Halorhodospira halophila: one gene and its partner. The protein of the gene in region 1 interacts with the protein of each later gene in a pairwise test. Links are inferred from orthologs where the notes say so. Each region holds a gene or a part of one and is shown in the gene's direction. Other genes may lie near its edges.

What was found.
Region 2: the proteins of rplK (region 1) and prmA interact in binary tests that used the Escherichia coli proteins (3 or more experiments, as listed by UniProt). The link is inferred for Halorhodospira halophila from one-to-one orthologs.

The regions. Positions count from the first base shown.
Region 1 is NZ_NHSN01000015.1:36,859-41,231, reverse strand. What follows is about bases 682-3,557. They hold rplK (50S ribosomal protein L11), read left to right. Parts: upstream 682-1,841; coding sequence 1,842-2,273; downstream 2,274-3,557. Other genes in these bases: rplJ (50S ribosomal protein L10), read left to right, coding at 3,252-3,557; rplA (50S ribosomal protein L1), read left to right, coding at 2,277-2,972; nusG (transcription termination/antitermination protein NusG), read left to right, coding at 1,228-1,761; secE (preprotein translocase subunit SecE), read left to right, coding at 847-1,224. Outside these bases: more of rplJ, read left to right, coding at 3,558-3,779; rplL (50S ribosomal protein L7/L12), read left to right, coding at 3,844-4,230. UniProt on the Escherichia coli protein: Forms part of the ribosomal stalk which helps the ribosome interact with GTP-bound translation factors.
Region 2 is NZ_NHSN01000025.1:287,316-297,284, reverse strand. Bases 240-3,016 are described here. They hold prmA (50S ribosomal protein L11 methyltransferase), read left to right. Parts: upstream 240-1,075; coding sequence 1,076-1,957; downstream 1,958-3,016. Other genes in these bases: fis (DNA-binding transcriptional regulator Fis), read left to right, coding at 3,009-3,016; CCR79_RS13835 (DUF3426 domain-containing protein), read left to right, coding at 1,996-2,937; CCR79_RS10700 (hypothetical protein), read left to right, coding at 731-1,072; ppa (inorganic diphosphatase), read left to right, coding at 240-643. Also shown: more of ppa, read left to right, coding at 113-239; more of fis, read left to right, coding at 3,017-3,305; purH (bifunctional phosphoribosylaminoimidazolecarboxamide formyltransferase/IMP cyclohydrolase), read left to right, coding at 3,325-4,908; purD (phosphoribosylamine--glycine ligase), read left to right, coding at 4,931-6,220; CCR79_RS10670 (phasin family protein), read right to left, coding at 6,314-6,787; CCR79_RS10665 (ParM/StbA family protein), read right to left, coding at 6,977-8,137; CCR79_RS10660 (bactofilin family protein), read right to left, coding at 8,253-8,918; CCR79_RS10655 (peptidoglycan DD-metalloendopeptidase family protein), read right to left, coding at 8,828-9,757; CCR79_RS10650 (hypothetical protein), read right to left, coding at 9,839-9,969. UniProt on the Escherichia coli protein: Methylates ribosomal protein L11.

The DNA.
Region 1 (4,373 bases):
CGAGGGGGACGACTCGGAGATGGGGCGTCCGGCGATCATCAAGCTCGTCGAGGCCATGGACGAGCACATCCCGCAGCCGGAGCGTCCGGTTGACGGCGACTTCCTGATGCCGATCGAGGACGTCTTCTCCATCTCGGGTCGCGGCACGGTGGTCACCGGCCGGGTCGAGCGCGGTGTGATCAAGGTCGGTGAAGAGGTCGAGATCGTCGGCATCACCGAGACGCGCAAGACGACCTGCACCGGCGTCGAGATGTTCCGCAAGCTGCTCGACCAGGGCGAGGCGGGTGACAACATCGGTGCGCTGCTGCGCGGGATCAAGCGCGACGACGTCGAGCGTGGCCAGGTGCTGTGCAAGCCGAAGTCGATCACGCCGCACACGCACTTCGAGGCCGAGGTGTACGTCCTGAGCAAGGACGAGGGTGGCCGGCACACGCCGTTTTTCAACGGTTACCGTCCGCAGTTCTACTTCCGGACGACGGACGTCACGGGTACGGTGACGCTGCCGGAGGGCACCGAGATGGTGATGCCGGGCGATAACGTCAAGATGACGGTTCAGCTGATCGCCCCGATCGCCATGGAGGACGGCCTGCGCTTCGCGATCCGCGAGGGCGGCCGCACCGTCGGCGCCGGCGTCGTCTCCAAGATCATCGACTGATCTTGCCAGACCGGGGGTGTGGGTGGTATAACTCCGCACCCTCAGGTCATCAAACACCAGGCCAGTAGCTCAATTGGCAGAGCAGCGGTCTCCAAAACCGCAGGTTGGGGGTTCGAGTCCCTCCTGGCCTGCCAACTTCACGACGCGGTCCGGCGGGCATGGCTCGCCGGACCGCTTCGGTAGCAGGGTCCATGAAGTCAAAGGCAGAGACTGCGAAATCCCCGCTTGACGTCGTTAAGTGGGTCGTAGCCATCGCTCTCGCGCTCGGGGCCGTGGCCGGGTTCTACGTCTTCGGTGACGAGCCGCTCCTCTATCGGGTCGCCGGCCTGCTGGCCGTCGTCGGCGTATCCGTCGCCATCCTTGCCACCACCGCGCAGGGGCGGAACGTCTGGTCGTTCGCCCAGGGGGCCAAGCAGGAGGTGCGCAAGGTCGTCTGGCCTACCCGGCAGGAGACCCTGCAGACCACGCTGATTGTCGCCGCGGTGGTGATCATCGTGGCGATCTTCCTCTGGCTGATGGACCTGCTCCTGCTTTGGCTGGTCGGCATGATCACCGGCCACGGAGGCTGATCCATGGCACTGCGCTGGTATGTAATCCACGCCTACTCGGGCTTTGAAAAGCAGGTCCAGCGTTCCCTTCAGGAGCGCATACGGCGCGCGGGCATGGAGGACAAGTTCGGTGAGATCCTCGTGCCCACCGAGGAAGTCGTCGAGATGCGCGAGGGGCAGAAGCGCAAGAGTGAGCGCAAGTTCTTCCCGGGCTACGTCCTCGTGCAAATGGAGCTCGACGACGACACCTGGCACCTGGTTAAAGAGGTGCCTCGGGTCATGGGCTTTATTGGCGGGCGGCCCGATCGCCCCGCGCCCATCTCCGATCGCGAGGCCGAGCAGATCCTTAGCCGGGTCCGGGAGGGCGCGGAGAAGCCTCGCCCCAAGGTTCTTTTCGAGGTCGGCGAGATCGTGCGGGTCACCGACGGTCCCTTCACCGACTTCAACGGCGCCGTGGAAGAGGTCAACTACGAGAAGAGCCGCCTGCGTGTTGCGGTGCTGATCTTCGGCCGCTCCACGCCCGTCGAGCTCGAGTTTAGCCAAGTCGAGAAAACGTAACCGCGACGCGCCGACCGGCGCGTCTCACCCCACGGGGAGCCCTCACCCGGCGTTCGCACCCGTGACAGGAGCACGCAAGCATGGCGAAGAAGATCGAAGCTTATATCAAGCTGCAGGTCCCTGCCGGGCAGGCCAACCCGAGCCCGCCGGTGGGTCCCGCTCTCGGTCAGCACGGCCTGAACATCATGGAGTTCTGCAAGGCGTTCAACGCCCAGACCCAGGAGATGGAGGCCGGCCTGCCGATCCCGGTGGTGATCACGGTCTACTCCGATCGCAGCTTTACCTTTGTTACCAAGACCCCGCCGGCCGCGATCCTGCTGCTCAAGGCCATTGGCGCCAAGGGCGGCTCGGGCACGCCGAACACCAAGAAGGTCGGCACCGTCCAGCGCGATCAGCTCGAGGAGATCGCCCGGACCAAGTGGCCGGACCTGAACGCCTCCGACATGGACGCGGCGGTGCGCTCCATCGCCGGTACCGCGCGGAGCATGGGCATCGACGTGGAGGGGGTCTAAGCCATGGCCAAGCTGACCAAGCGGCAGAAGCAGATTCGCGAGCGCGTGGACCGCAGCCAAGCCTATCCGGTGGACGAGGCGCTGGCTCTGGTGAAGGAGCTGGCCACGGCGCGCTTCCCCGAGAGCATCGACGTTGCGGTTAACCTCGGCGTCGATCCTCGCAAGTCGGATCAGATCGTCCGCGGCTCCACGGTGCTGCCCAACGGTACCGGTAAGTCGATGCGCGTGGCCGTCTTCGCCCAGGGCGAGAACGCCGACGCCGCGCAGGCCGAGGGTGCCGACGCCGTCGGCATGGACGACTTGGCCGAGCGCATGCAGGGCGGCGAGCTCGACTACGACGTGGTGATCGCCTCGCCGGACGCCATGGGGGTGGTCGGCAAGCTCGGTCCGGTCCTCGGCCCGCGCGGGCTGATGCCCAACCCGAAGACCGGCACCGTCTCCGCCGACGTCGCAGGCGCCGTGCGCAACGCCAAGGCCGGGCAGGTGCGCTACCGCACCGATCGGGGGGGCGTGATCCACTCCGCGATCGGGCGCGCCAACTTCGACGACCAGGCCCTGCGCGAGAACCTGGACGCGCTGCTGGCCGACCTGAACAAGCTCAAGCCGAGCACCTCCAAGGGTGTCTACATCAAGCAGGTCACCGTGTCCTCGACCATGGGCGCCGGTGTCCGCGTCGATAAGGGCACCCTCGGAGTGTGATCCGGAACCTTGGCGGGCCGTGCTGCGGCCCGCCGGACCTGGCCGGCACGGAGGCCGGCCCGGCTGTCTGACAGCGACAGCCGTCCGAGACCGCCGGTGCCCTGCGGGGCTTAAAGGGGAGACCCGCCTGCGTAGACGGTGGCGCAAGCGAGGAGCCTGCACTTCGCCACCGTGAAGCCGACTCGAGAGAGTCGATTCGCGTATCCCAACCACGGGGTGCGCACCATCGGCTCCCGGGAGGCGACTTCCGAGGAGATCAACCTTCCCAGGAGACAGACGATGGGACTGAGTCTGGAGCAGAAAAAGGCGATGGTGCAGGAGGTGGCTGCGGTGGCCCAAGAGGCCCTGACCGCGGTCTCCGCCGAGTACCGGGGCCTGACTGCCGGGGAGATGGACGAGCTGCGCGCCCAGGCGCGTGAGCAGGGCGTCTACCTCCGCGTGGTCAAGAACACCCTGGCCCGGCGGGCAGTGGCCGGCACCGACTTTGAATGCATGACCGAGGGCTTCTACGGGCCGCTCCTGCTGGCGTTCTCGCAGGACGACCCGGGTGCGGCGGCGCGTCTGGTGCGCGACTACCGCAAGAAGAACGAGGCGCTGGTCGTGCGCAACGTGGCGTTCGGCGGCACGCTGTACGGTGCCGAGCACCTCGAGCGGCTGGCCAGCCTGCCGACCCGCGATGAGGCCCTGTCGAAGCTCATGGCGACCATGCGTGCCCCGGTCCAGAAGCTCGCCACCACCACCAACGAGGTGCCGGGCAAGCTGGTGCGGACCCTGGCCGCCGTGCGCGACGCCAAGCAGGCTGCCTGACCTGGCCATACGCCACCGGACCCGCAGGGGTCCACTCGCTGATTACTGAATAGGAGAGACACAGATGGCCGCTTCGAAAGACGAGATCCTTGAGTCCATTGCCAACATGAGCGTCATGGAGGTCGTGGAGCTCATCGAGGCGATGGAAGAGAAGTTCGGCGTCACCGCGGCCGCGGCCGTGGCCGCTGCGCCCGCTGCCGGCGGTGGTGGCGGCGACGAGGGCGCCGCCGCCGAGGAGCAGACCGAGTTCGACGTGATCCTCAGCTCCCACGGCGACAACAAGGTCGGCGTCATCAAGGCCGTGCGCGGCGTGACCGGCCTGGGCCTGAAGGAGGCGAAGGAGGTCGTCGAGGGCTGCCCCGCGCCGATCAAGGAAGGCGCCTCCAAGGAAGAGGCCGACGACATCAAGGCCAAGCTGGAAGAGGCGGGGGCGAGCGTCGAGCTCAAGTGAGCTGGACCGAGCAACCGTCCAAGCGGATGTAAGCGCGGGCTGGCGGCCGGGAGGCCGCCGGCCTTCGCCTGTTGATACTGCATCACCGAATAACGCAGAGACCCTTCGGGGCGCCTGACAAGGCAACGTTACGCCCGGAGCGG
Region 2 (9,969 bases), on another replicon or contig:
CGGCCGGTTGCGCCGCGGCCTTGCTTGCCGCGGCGCAGCAACGGCGTTACAGTTCGCCCCTGTCGAACCGTTCCTCGATACGCAAACGTCCTCTACTGAACGGAGTAACTGCATGAGCCTCGATTCCGTGCCCGCCGGGCGGTCGATTCCGGACGATATCAACGTCGTCATCGAGATCCCGCTCCACGGCGGCCCCGTGAAGTACGAAGTGGATAAGGAGACGGGTGCGCTCACCGTCGATCGCATCATGGCCACGGCCATGCACTATCCGTGCAACTACGGCTTTGTGCCGCAGACGCTGGCCGATGATGGCGATCCGGTAGACGCCCTGGTCATCACCCCCCTACCGTTGCAGCCCGGCTCGGTGATCCGCTGCCGCCCGGTGGGTGTGCTGGAGATGGCGGACGAGTCCGGCGAGGATGCCAAGCTGATTGCGGTTCCGGTGGACAAGCTGACCACCGACTACAGCGAGGTTAAGGGGCCCGACGACCTGCCGCCGCGCCTGCTGCAGGAGATCAGCCATTTCTTTGAGCACTACAAGGATCTTGAGCCCGGCAAGTGGGTTCAGGTGCGCGACTGGAAGGGCGCCGACGCCGCGCGAGCCGAGATCGAGCACGCGGTGTCCAACTACCGGAATCAGTAGCAACGCAGGGAGCGTTGCCCGACTCAGGGGGCCAGTGGAGCGGCCGATAACCCGTGAAGCGGTATCGACGTTCGGAGGTGGTGAGCGATGGCTCGCGCCCTTACGGCAGAGCGACTCAAGTGTGAGAACGCCACGTTCCAGGGGACCGGTGGCGTCAGCGCTTGCAACCGGGACCACGGCTTCCGCCCGGCCTTCCTGGACACCGAGACGGGGACGATCTACCTCTCCTGCAGCGGGAACGGGCAGCCGGCCCCCTTTCACCGCCTCGACGGTCTGCCCGAGGAGCTGATCAGCGAACGCGACGACCGCGGTCGGGTCATCGCGGTGAAGCAGCGGGTGGTCTCCGGGTTCGAGCGCGACGGCTGCTTCTATACCCGCGAGCAGGCCGCCTGCTTCGTGGTTCCCCCGACCCCGCGACAAGGTTCCTGAGTCGTGGCGCAGCTGCAGGTGACGCTGGAGGTCGCCGCCGGCGACCTCGATGCCGTGGATGGCGCCCTGGAACTGGCCGGGGCGCTGTCCCAGACCTACCAGGCCGATGATGGCACCGTGCTCCTCGAGCCCGGCGTGGGCGAGCACCCGATGTGGGAGCGGGTTCGAGTTGCCGCGCTGTTTCCTGCCGGGACCGATCCCGAGGACCTTTACAAGCTGCTCGCCGGGCAGCTGGGCGAACGTCTGCAAGGCTGGCAGGCGGAGACGCTGGAGGATCGTGCCTGGGAGCGCGAGTGGCTCGACCACTTCCGCCCCATGGCCTTCGGCGAGCGGCTTTGGATCGTCCCCACCGGGAGCGAGCCGGAGCTGCCGCGCGACGCCGTGGCCATCCACCTCGACCCGGGGCTGGCCTTCGGCACCGGCACCCACGAGACCACGGCGCTGTGCCTGCAGTGGCTTGATGGCGAGCCGATCCAGGGGCGTGACGGCCTCGATTTCGGCGCCGGCTCTGGCGTCCTAGCCGTGGCTGCGGTACGTCTGGGCGCGGCCCGCTGCATGGCCGTCGATAACGACCCCCAGGCAGTGATCGCCAGCCGCGACAACGCCGAGCGCAACGGTGTCGCCGATTGGGTCCCGGCGTACGCCGTCGATCAGCGGCCGGCGTATTGCGCCGATTTCCTCGTCGCCAATATCCTTGCATCGACGCTGGTGGAGCTGGCCGGTGAGCTGCGTAGCGGCGTTCGCGTCGGTGGGCGCCTGGCGCTCTCCGGGATCCTCCTGGGGCAGGAGCAGCAGGTCATGGATGCCTTCCAGGGCAGCATCGCCTGGGATGCGCCGCAGACTCGCGGCGACTGGGTGCTGGTCAGCGGCACCCGCACCGCCTGAACGTCGGTCGCCGGATTTTCCAACAACGAGGGAAGCCCGTGTACACCCAGTGCCCTGGATGCGGGACGATCTTCGCGCTGCGTGCGTGGCAGCTTCGCCAGGCGCGCGGTCGGGTTACCTGTGGCCTGTGCCAGACCACCTTCGACGCGGTTCAGGCGCTGAGCGAGGACTTGCCCGGCGAGCCGGGTGCCGCGACGACCGACGGGGCCCCGCCGTCCCGGTCCGCCGGTGGGGACGAGGTGCGCATCCCCGCCCTGGGACCGCAGATGTCGGCCATCGGCCGAATGCTGCCCGACGACAGAGGCGATCGGCCGGTGGACCTGCAGGCCCTCGTCGGTGAGCGCTCGACCGCGGGGGAGCGCTCAGGTTCCGGCCCGGAGGCGGCGGATCGGGCAGCCGAACCGGGGGGGGGCGAGGCCGACTGGGAGCAGGTCCTGGCCGAGCTGCGTGCCGGGCAGCGTCCCGCCCGTGCCCCGGGGGCTGGCACGAGGCCCAAGCGGCGCCTCTGGATGACCGCCGCTGGCGTGCTGGTGTTGGCGGCGGCCCTGGTCCATGGCTCGTACCTCTACCGCGCGCAGCTGCTCGAGCTGCCCGGGACGCGGGCGTGGCTCTCGGCGGTCTGCGCCGTGTACGACTGCCAGCTGGAGACCGCGGCGAGCTACGACGTCATCGAGGTCGAGGAGCGCTGGCTGGAGCCGGATCCGCGTCGGGACGATGCGCTGATGCTCGGCGGGGTGCTGGTGCACACCGGCGAGCGGCGCCTGCCCTATCCCGAGATGCGGCTGACACTGCGGGATCTGGACGGCCACGTGACCGGCGAGCGCTGGGTTCGCCCTGAGGACTACGTGGCCGACAGCCGTCTGCGGGCGCGCCTGGGCGCGGGCATGGAGCCGGGGGCTCGGATCCCGGTGGAACTCTACGTGGCAGAGCCCGACGGCGGGGCCGAGAGTTTCTCGCTGTCATTCCGACCGGTCGAGTAGGGCCGCCAGGGCCCGGGGGGCCGCCGGTCGGCTCTGTTATCCTTCCAGACAGACATGAATGGGGGTGATGCATGCAGGACGGCAAGGGACCCGGTCCCGGACAGGGTCCTGGCAGGGGCGGCGACGGCGAGGTGGGGGGGCCCATCCGCGAGGCGGTCAGTCGCGCCCTGGATGACTATTTCAGGGAGCTGGACGGGCACGACTGCAATGGTCTCTATCGGCTCGTGCTCAACGAGGTGGAGGTTCCGCTCCTCGAGTCGGTGATGGACTACTGCTCTGGCAATCAGACGCGGGCTGCGCAGCTGCTCGGCCTTAATCGGGCGACCCTGCGCAAGAAGCTGCGCGATCACGGCATCGACTACAACTGAACAACCCGGACAATCCAATATGGCGACCAACGACGGCGTGCGGCCCCTGCGGCGGGCCTTGATCAGCGTTTCCGACAAGAGCGGGGTGGAGGGCTTCGCCCGGGCCCTGCATGAGCAAGGCGTCGAGATCCTCTCGACCGGTGGTACGGCCCGCCTGCTGGGCGAGGCCGGTATCCCGGTGCGTGAGGTTTCGGCCGAGACCGGCTTCCCGGAGATCATGGATGGCCGGGTCAAGACCCTGCATCCGCGCATCCACGGCGGGCTGCTGGGGCGGCGCGGCACGGACGACGCGGTCATGGACGAGCACGGCATCGGGCCCATCGACCTGCTCTGCGTGAACCTCTACCCCTTCGAGCAGGCCGTCGCCGCCGAGGATTGCACGCTGGCCGAGGCCATCGAGAACATCGACGTCGGCGGGCCGGCCATGATCCGTGCCGCGGCCAAGAACCACACCGATGTGGCGGTGGTCACCGAGGCTGCCGCCTACGATCGGGTCCTGGACGAAGTCCAGCGCCTGGGCGGGACCAGCCGGGCCCTGCGTCACCACCTGGCAACCCGGGCGTTCAGCCACACCGCACGCTACGATGGCGCCATCGCCGCCTACCTGAGCCAGCGCGACGAGCAGGGTGAGCAGCAGGGCGATTTCCCGGGTATCTGGACGTTGCAGGTGGAGAAGATCGCGGATATGCGCTATGGCGAGAACCCGCATCAGTCCGCTGCCTTCTACCGTGACGTCACCCCCGGTGAGGCCAGCGTCGCCACGGCGCGCCAGCTCCAGGGCAAGGCCCTGTCCTACAACAACGTCGCCGATACCGATGCCGCGCTGGAGTGCGTCAAGGGGTTCGAGGCGCCGGCCTGTGTCATCGTCAAGCATGCCAACCCCTGCGGTGTGGCCTGTGCCGAGACCCTGCGCGAGGCCTACGACCGGGCCTTCGAGGTCGACCCGACCTCGGCCTTCGGTGGCATCATCGCCTTCAACGACACCGTCGACGCCGAGTTGGCCGGTGCCATCCTGGATCGCCAGTTCGTGGAGGTGGTCATTGCCCCGGCGGTCACCGACGAGGCCCTGTCGCGCTTCTCCGCCAAGGCCAACGTGCGCGTGCTGCAGACCGGCCGCTGGCCGCGGAAGGCTGGCGCAGATCTGGAGCTCAAGCGGGTGCGCGGCGGTCTCCTGGTCCAGGATCGAGACACCGCAGTGGTCGATCCGGCCGACCTGCGGGTGGTCACCCGGCGTCAGCCCACCGACGCCGAATGGGCCGACCTGCGTTTCGCCTGGGAAGTGGTGCGGCACGTCAAGTCCAACGCCATCGTCTTTGCGGGCGGGCAGCGCACCCTCGGTGTGGGGGCCGGGCAGATGAGCCGCGTGTTCAGTACCCGGATCGCCTGCGAGAAGGCGTCGGATGCGGGGCTCGCCCTGCAGGGCTCGGTGCTCGCCTCCGACGCCTTCTTCCCGTTCCGGGACGGAGTCGATCAGGCCGCCGAGGCCGGTGCCGCGGCGCTCATCCAGCCCGGTGGCTCGATGCGCGACCAAGAGGTAATCGACGCCGCCGACGAGCATGGCCTGGCCATGGTCTTCACCGGGATGCGCCACTTCCGCCACTGAACGCGGCCAAGCGAGGTAGAGGATGAAGGTACTGGTTATCGGAGGGGGCGGTCGCGAGCACGCCATGGCCTGGGCCCTGGCGCGCTCGGCGCAGGTCGAAGAGGTGCTCGTCGCCCCCGGTAACGCCGGCACCGCCCGCGAGCCCGGGGTCCGGAACATCCAGGTTGGCGCGGAGGACGTCCCGGCGCTGGTCCAGCAGGCCCGGGAACAAGCGGTGGCCTTTACGGTGGTTGGGCCCGAGGCACCGCTGGTGGCCGGGGTGGTGGACGCGTTCCAGGAGGCGGGGCTCCCCTGTCTGGGCCCGACCGCGGCCGCCGCGGAGCTGGAGGGCTCCAAGGCCTTCGCCAAGGCCTTCATGGCCCGTCACGGGATCCCCACGGCGGCCTACCGGACCTTTGACGATCTGGGCGCGGCCACCGACTACATCCGGGAACACCCCGCGCCGATGGTCATCAAGGCCGATGGGCTGGCCTCGGGCAAGGGTGTCGAGGTGGCGGCGACCAAGGATGCCGCCCTGCTGGCCGCCGAGCGCATGCTCTCAGGCCAGGCCTTCGGGGACGCCGGTGCGCGCGTCGTGGTCGAGGAGTGCCTGCAGGGCGAGGAGCTGAGCTTCATCGCCCTGGTCGACGGCGAGCATGTGGTGGCGATGGCCAGCTCTCAGGATCACAAACCGCGGGACGACGGTGATGAGGGTCCGAACACCGGGGGGATGGGCGCGTACTCGCCGGCGCCGCTGATGGATGAACGGCTCTACCAGCGGGTCATGGACGAGGTGATCCGGCCCACGGTCCGCGGGCTGGCTGCCGAGGGGCGGCCCTACAAGGGGTTTCTCTACGCCGGGCTGATGATCGACGACGAGGGCCATCCGCGCGTCCTCGAGTACAACTGCCGCCTGGGCGACCCGGAGGCGCAACCCCTGCTGATGCGCCTGGATGCGGACTTCGCCGAGCTCTGCCGGGCTGCCCTCGACGGCCGGCTGCCGGAGGTGGCGCTGAGCTGGGATCCGCGCCCGGCGGTCGGCGTGGTGATGGCGGCGGCCGGCTATCCGGGGCCGGTGGAGCGGGGCGATGTCATTGAAGGGCTCGACGACGCCGAGCACACCGGCTGCAAGGTCTTCCACGGGGGCACGACCCTCGACGCCGACGGCCGGGTGGTGACCAACGGCGGTCGGGTGCTCTGCTGCTGCGCCCTGGGCGAGCGTGTGGCTGCTGCGCAACAGGCCGCTTATCGCGGTGTCGCCGCCATCCACTGGGAGGGGGTGTTTTACCGGCGGGACATCGGTGCCCGGGCCATTGCCCGGGAAACCGGCTGACCCCCCCCCCCGGTGCCCCGTTGAGGGGGCTGAACGAAACGGAGCCGGCGCCCCGCGGGGCACCGGCTCCGTTGTCGGGAATCCCCGGAGGGGTTACGCGGACTTCTTGCTGCTGCTGCCGGAGGCGGCGGAGCCACTGCCGCTGCCACCCGCCGAGGCACCACCGCTGGCACTGCTGCCCGCGCTGCGGCCCTTGCCGGTGGCCTTCTCGGCCTGGCCCTGCATCGTCTCGGTCATGGCCGTGACGTTCTCCTGGGCGATCTTCTGCACTTCCTCGCCCATGTTCTTGCTGATGTCGGCCAGGGTGCTGGCGTTCTCGGTGAACTTGTTGCTCATCGTCTGCACGACCTTGCCCTGGTCGTTCAGGTAGTTCTGGAAGCTCTCCGGATCACGGACCTCCATGGCCTTGCGCATCTGCTCCATGGCCAGGTCGGTGTAGGAGCGCGCCGCCTCCAGGTTCAGGTGAGCGACCTTCTCGGCGTGGTCGAGGAGCAGCGCGTTGAGCTTGCGGCTCGGCTCCATCATCTTCTGGAACTGTTGCATGGTCTTGTTGAGCTGGTCTTGCATGGGTCTCTCTCCTTGTTGAAGCTGCTCGAGGCATGACCGCTCGCCATGCCTTGTGCGATGCAACATAGCACCACCCGTGTTGCGTTGCAACAGCAGATTGACCCACGCCAAACAAAAAGGGGCCGCGCCAGGCGGCGCGGCCCCTCGGTCCGATCCGCTCGCCGGGGCGTGGGCCCCAGCGGGAGGCGGTCAGCCCTCGCTGCCGCTGCGGGCCGGCGGCACGGCCGCGCCGTCCCCGTCGCTGTCGCCCCCGCGGCTGTAGGTGGTACTGCCGGTGCCGTAGCTGCCGGAACGGTAGTCCTCCTGCGGGGCGGCCTCCTGCTCGGCGGCGTGGCCCATCTCCGCGGCGCGTTGCTGGGCGTTGAAATAGGCCCAGTTGAAGTAGCCGCGGGCATTGGCGGTGACGGAGTCCTGCGCCAGCTGGGCCTGGGAGAGCTCGGGCCGGAGGTAGCGCTCGAGCACCCGGCCACCGCCACCGGTGATGATGATGTGGTCGTACTCTTGGATCTGCCACATCGAGCGGGCCTCGACCAGCAGTTTGGTGGCGATGTCGCCGAAGATGCGGTCGCGGAGCTCGACGATGTCTACCGGTCGCCCGTTGACGTTGACCTGGCCCTGGATGATGGCCTCGTCCAGCGTGTACTGCTCGCGCTCGAGCCCGTACTGGGTGGAGAGTTCCTGGGCGATCTCCTCGTAGCCGAAGGAGATCCCCAGCGGCACCGTCTTGCAGAAGCCCGGGGAGTACTCGCCGTCGATCACGGTGGCAAAGTCGCTGGTGCGGAAGCCGATGTCCATGATGCCGACGCGGCCGTTGAGCAGCGGGTGATCGCCGCGGATCTGCCCGCGGTCGTCGAGGACCTCGGCCCAGAAGCTGCCCACCGGCTGCGGGACCACCTCGATGTTCTCGAGCCGGATGCTGACCCCGAAGCGGCTCGGGCCGACGTGGCGGATGACCTCGTGGTCGCCGCGCAGCTGGCGGACCAGGTCGTCGGCCATGTGCATGCGGCCTGGTGGCAGGCCGGTGACCACGTGGAAGTTGTTCACCGTCTCGCGGGCGTAGAGGCTGAGGGCGCCGAGGAAGAGGATCTTGAGGTCGTCCCCCTCCGCGCGGGTCGGCGACAGTCCCCGGTGCGCCAGGCGCGAGTGGCGGATGGCGTAGTCGCCCAGCAGATAGCTCTTACCACCGTAGGTGATGCGCAGCTCGCTGCTGCCGCTGCGCTGGGCCACGCCCAGGGACATCGGCATGCCCGACTCGCCCTCGCCGACGACGCTGGGGAATACGTGCCCCTCGCGGCCGTCATCGATCTTGATGAACCCGTACCCCATGTCCAGGCCAATACAACGTTCCACGGCGTCTCCCCCTCTGTTGCCCGTTCGCCGTCTCTGTCTGGGCGCTCAGAAACCCTGAATCCCCCAGGCGGATACCGGCCATGCTAGCACACGCCGCCGGCGGGCCCGCCACAGATCAGCGCCGCCCCCAGAACGTCTGCCTCGGCTGGGGGCGGACATTGCGCGACGGCTCCTCTTCTTCCTGCTCCTGCCTTCCCTGCGCTTGCTCAGGTTCCTCCGCCGGGCCGTGCGCTTCCTCCCGGTGCGGCTCGGGCCTGGGGTCGGCACGCGGCGGTTCCGGTTCGGGCTCGGGCGGGGTGTCCGTCGTCGGGGTGGCCCCGGCCTCGGTATCGGCCCCGGTCTCCGCCTGTGCTGGCGCCTGCGCCTGTTCCGGCCCGGTCAGTTGCGACTCCCGGCCGGCTTCATGCTGCAAGGCGGCCAGTGGCACCTCGCGCCGCGGATGGCTCTCGCCGAGGAACTGGCCGCCGGCCTCGATGATGAAGTCGTCGCTGTGGAGCTCGCCGAAGACGCGCCCCTCGGCGACGATCTCGAGGCTGGCGCAGTCGATCACGCCTTCCACGTAGCCACTGACCAGCAGACGGTGGGCCTTGATATTGCCCTCGAAGCGGCCGGTGTGGCCGATACTCACGTCATGGTCCGAGACGATGGTGCCCTTGATCTGCCCGTCCAGGTGCAGGTTCGACTCCAGGGTCAGTTCTCCGACCAGTCGCGTGCCGTCGCAGATAACTGTCGTTCCAGGGCTTCGGCTCTTCGATTGATCCCCTTTGCCAATGATTCCCATTTTACGCGGCCCTCTTCTTCAAAGAGCTCTTCATAGTTCTCCAGGCTCCAGTCCAGAAACGGTTCCGGGTTCAGCTTGCGCTGGGTGTGCCAGATCTCGTAGTGCAGATGGGGGCCGTTGACATTGCCGGTGGCCCCGGAGCGGGCAATGACATCGCCCTCTTCGACGAACTCGCCGGTCTCCACCTCGATCCGGCTCAGGTGGGCGTAGTGGGTCTGGAAACCGAAATCGTGGGCGAGGATGACCAGCTTGCCGAGCCCGCTGCCCTGGTGCTTGGCCGCAAAGTTGACTACCCCGTCGGCGGTGGCGACGATCTTCTCGCCCACCGGTGCGCGCAGATCGACCGCGGCGTGGAACGAGCGCTCGCCGGTCACCGGATGGGTCCGCCAGCCGTAGCCGCTGGTGATTCGTGACTCCTCTTGGAGGGGCCAGCCGCTGGGGATGGTTCGCAACATTAGCGCCTTCTCGAGCGCCGTCTGGCCGGCGGTGTCGAGCCGCTCGCGGCGCTTGGCCTCCGGCTGGGGATCGAGTCCGACCAGGGTCTCGATGTGGCCGAGCTCGAGATCCATGCGGTGGATCTCTTGCTCCCGCTCGCTGACCAGCTCGCGGAGTTCCTCGTTGCGCCGCTCGATCTGGCGGGCGGCCTCGGCCTTGTCGGCGCGGACCTGGTTCAGTTCGGTGATCTTGTCGTTGAGCGCATGGAGGGCGAGGGCGCCTGCGAGCAGCACGAGCGCCAAGCCGCCGGCCAGGGCCAGCGCGAAGCGCTTGGCGATCTGGTGCAGCGAATAGTGGCGGGCGCCGCGGAAGTCGGTGATGGTGACCGTGAAACGATCCTTCACGCCGTCTCTGCTCCCCTATGGCGAACGGGGCGCTCCCGGGGGCGCGGCGGTTCCTGCCGCTTTTGCCGGGGCGGGCTCAACTCAGCGCCGCGGATGACGCGGATCGTCCTCTGAGCCGCGGCTGTACTCGCCCTCGATGATCCGGCCACGGGTCGGCGTGCCGGATCGGCGTGCCGGGTCGAAGCCTTCGCCGCGGGCGGCGGCGCGACGCA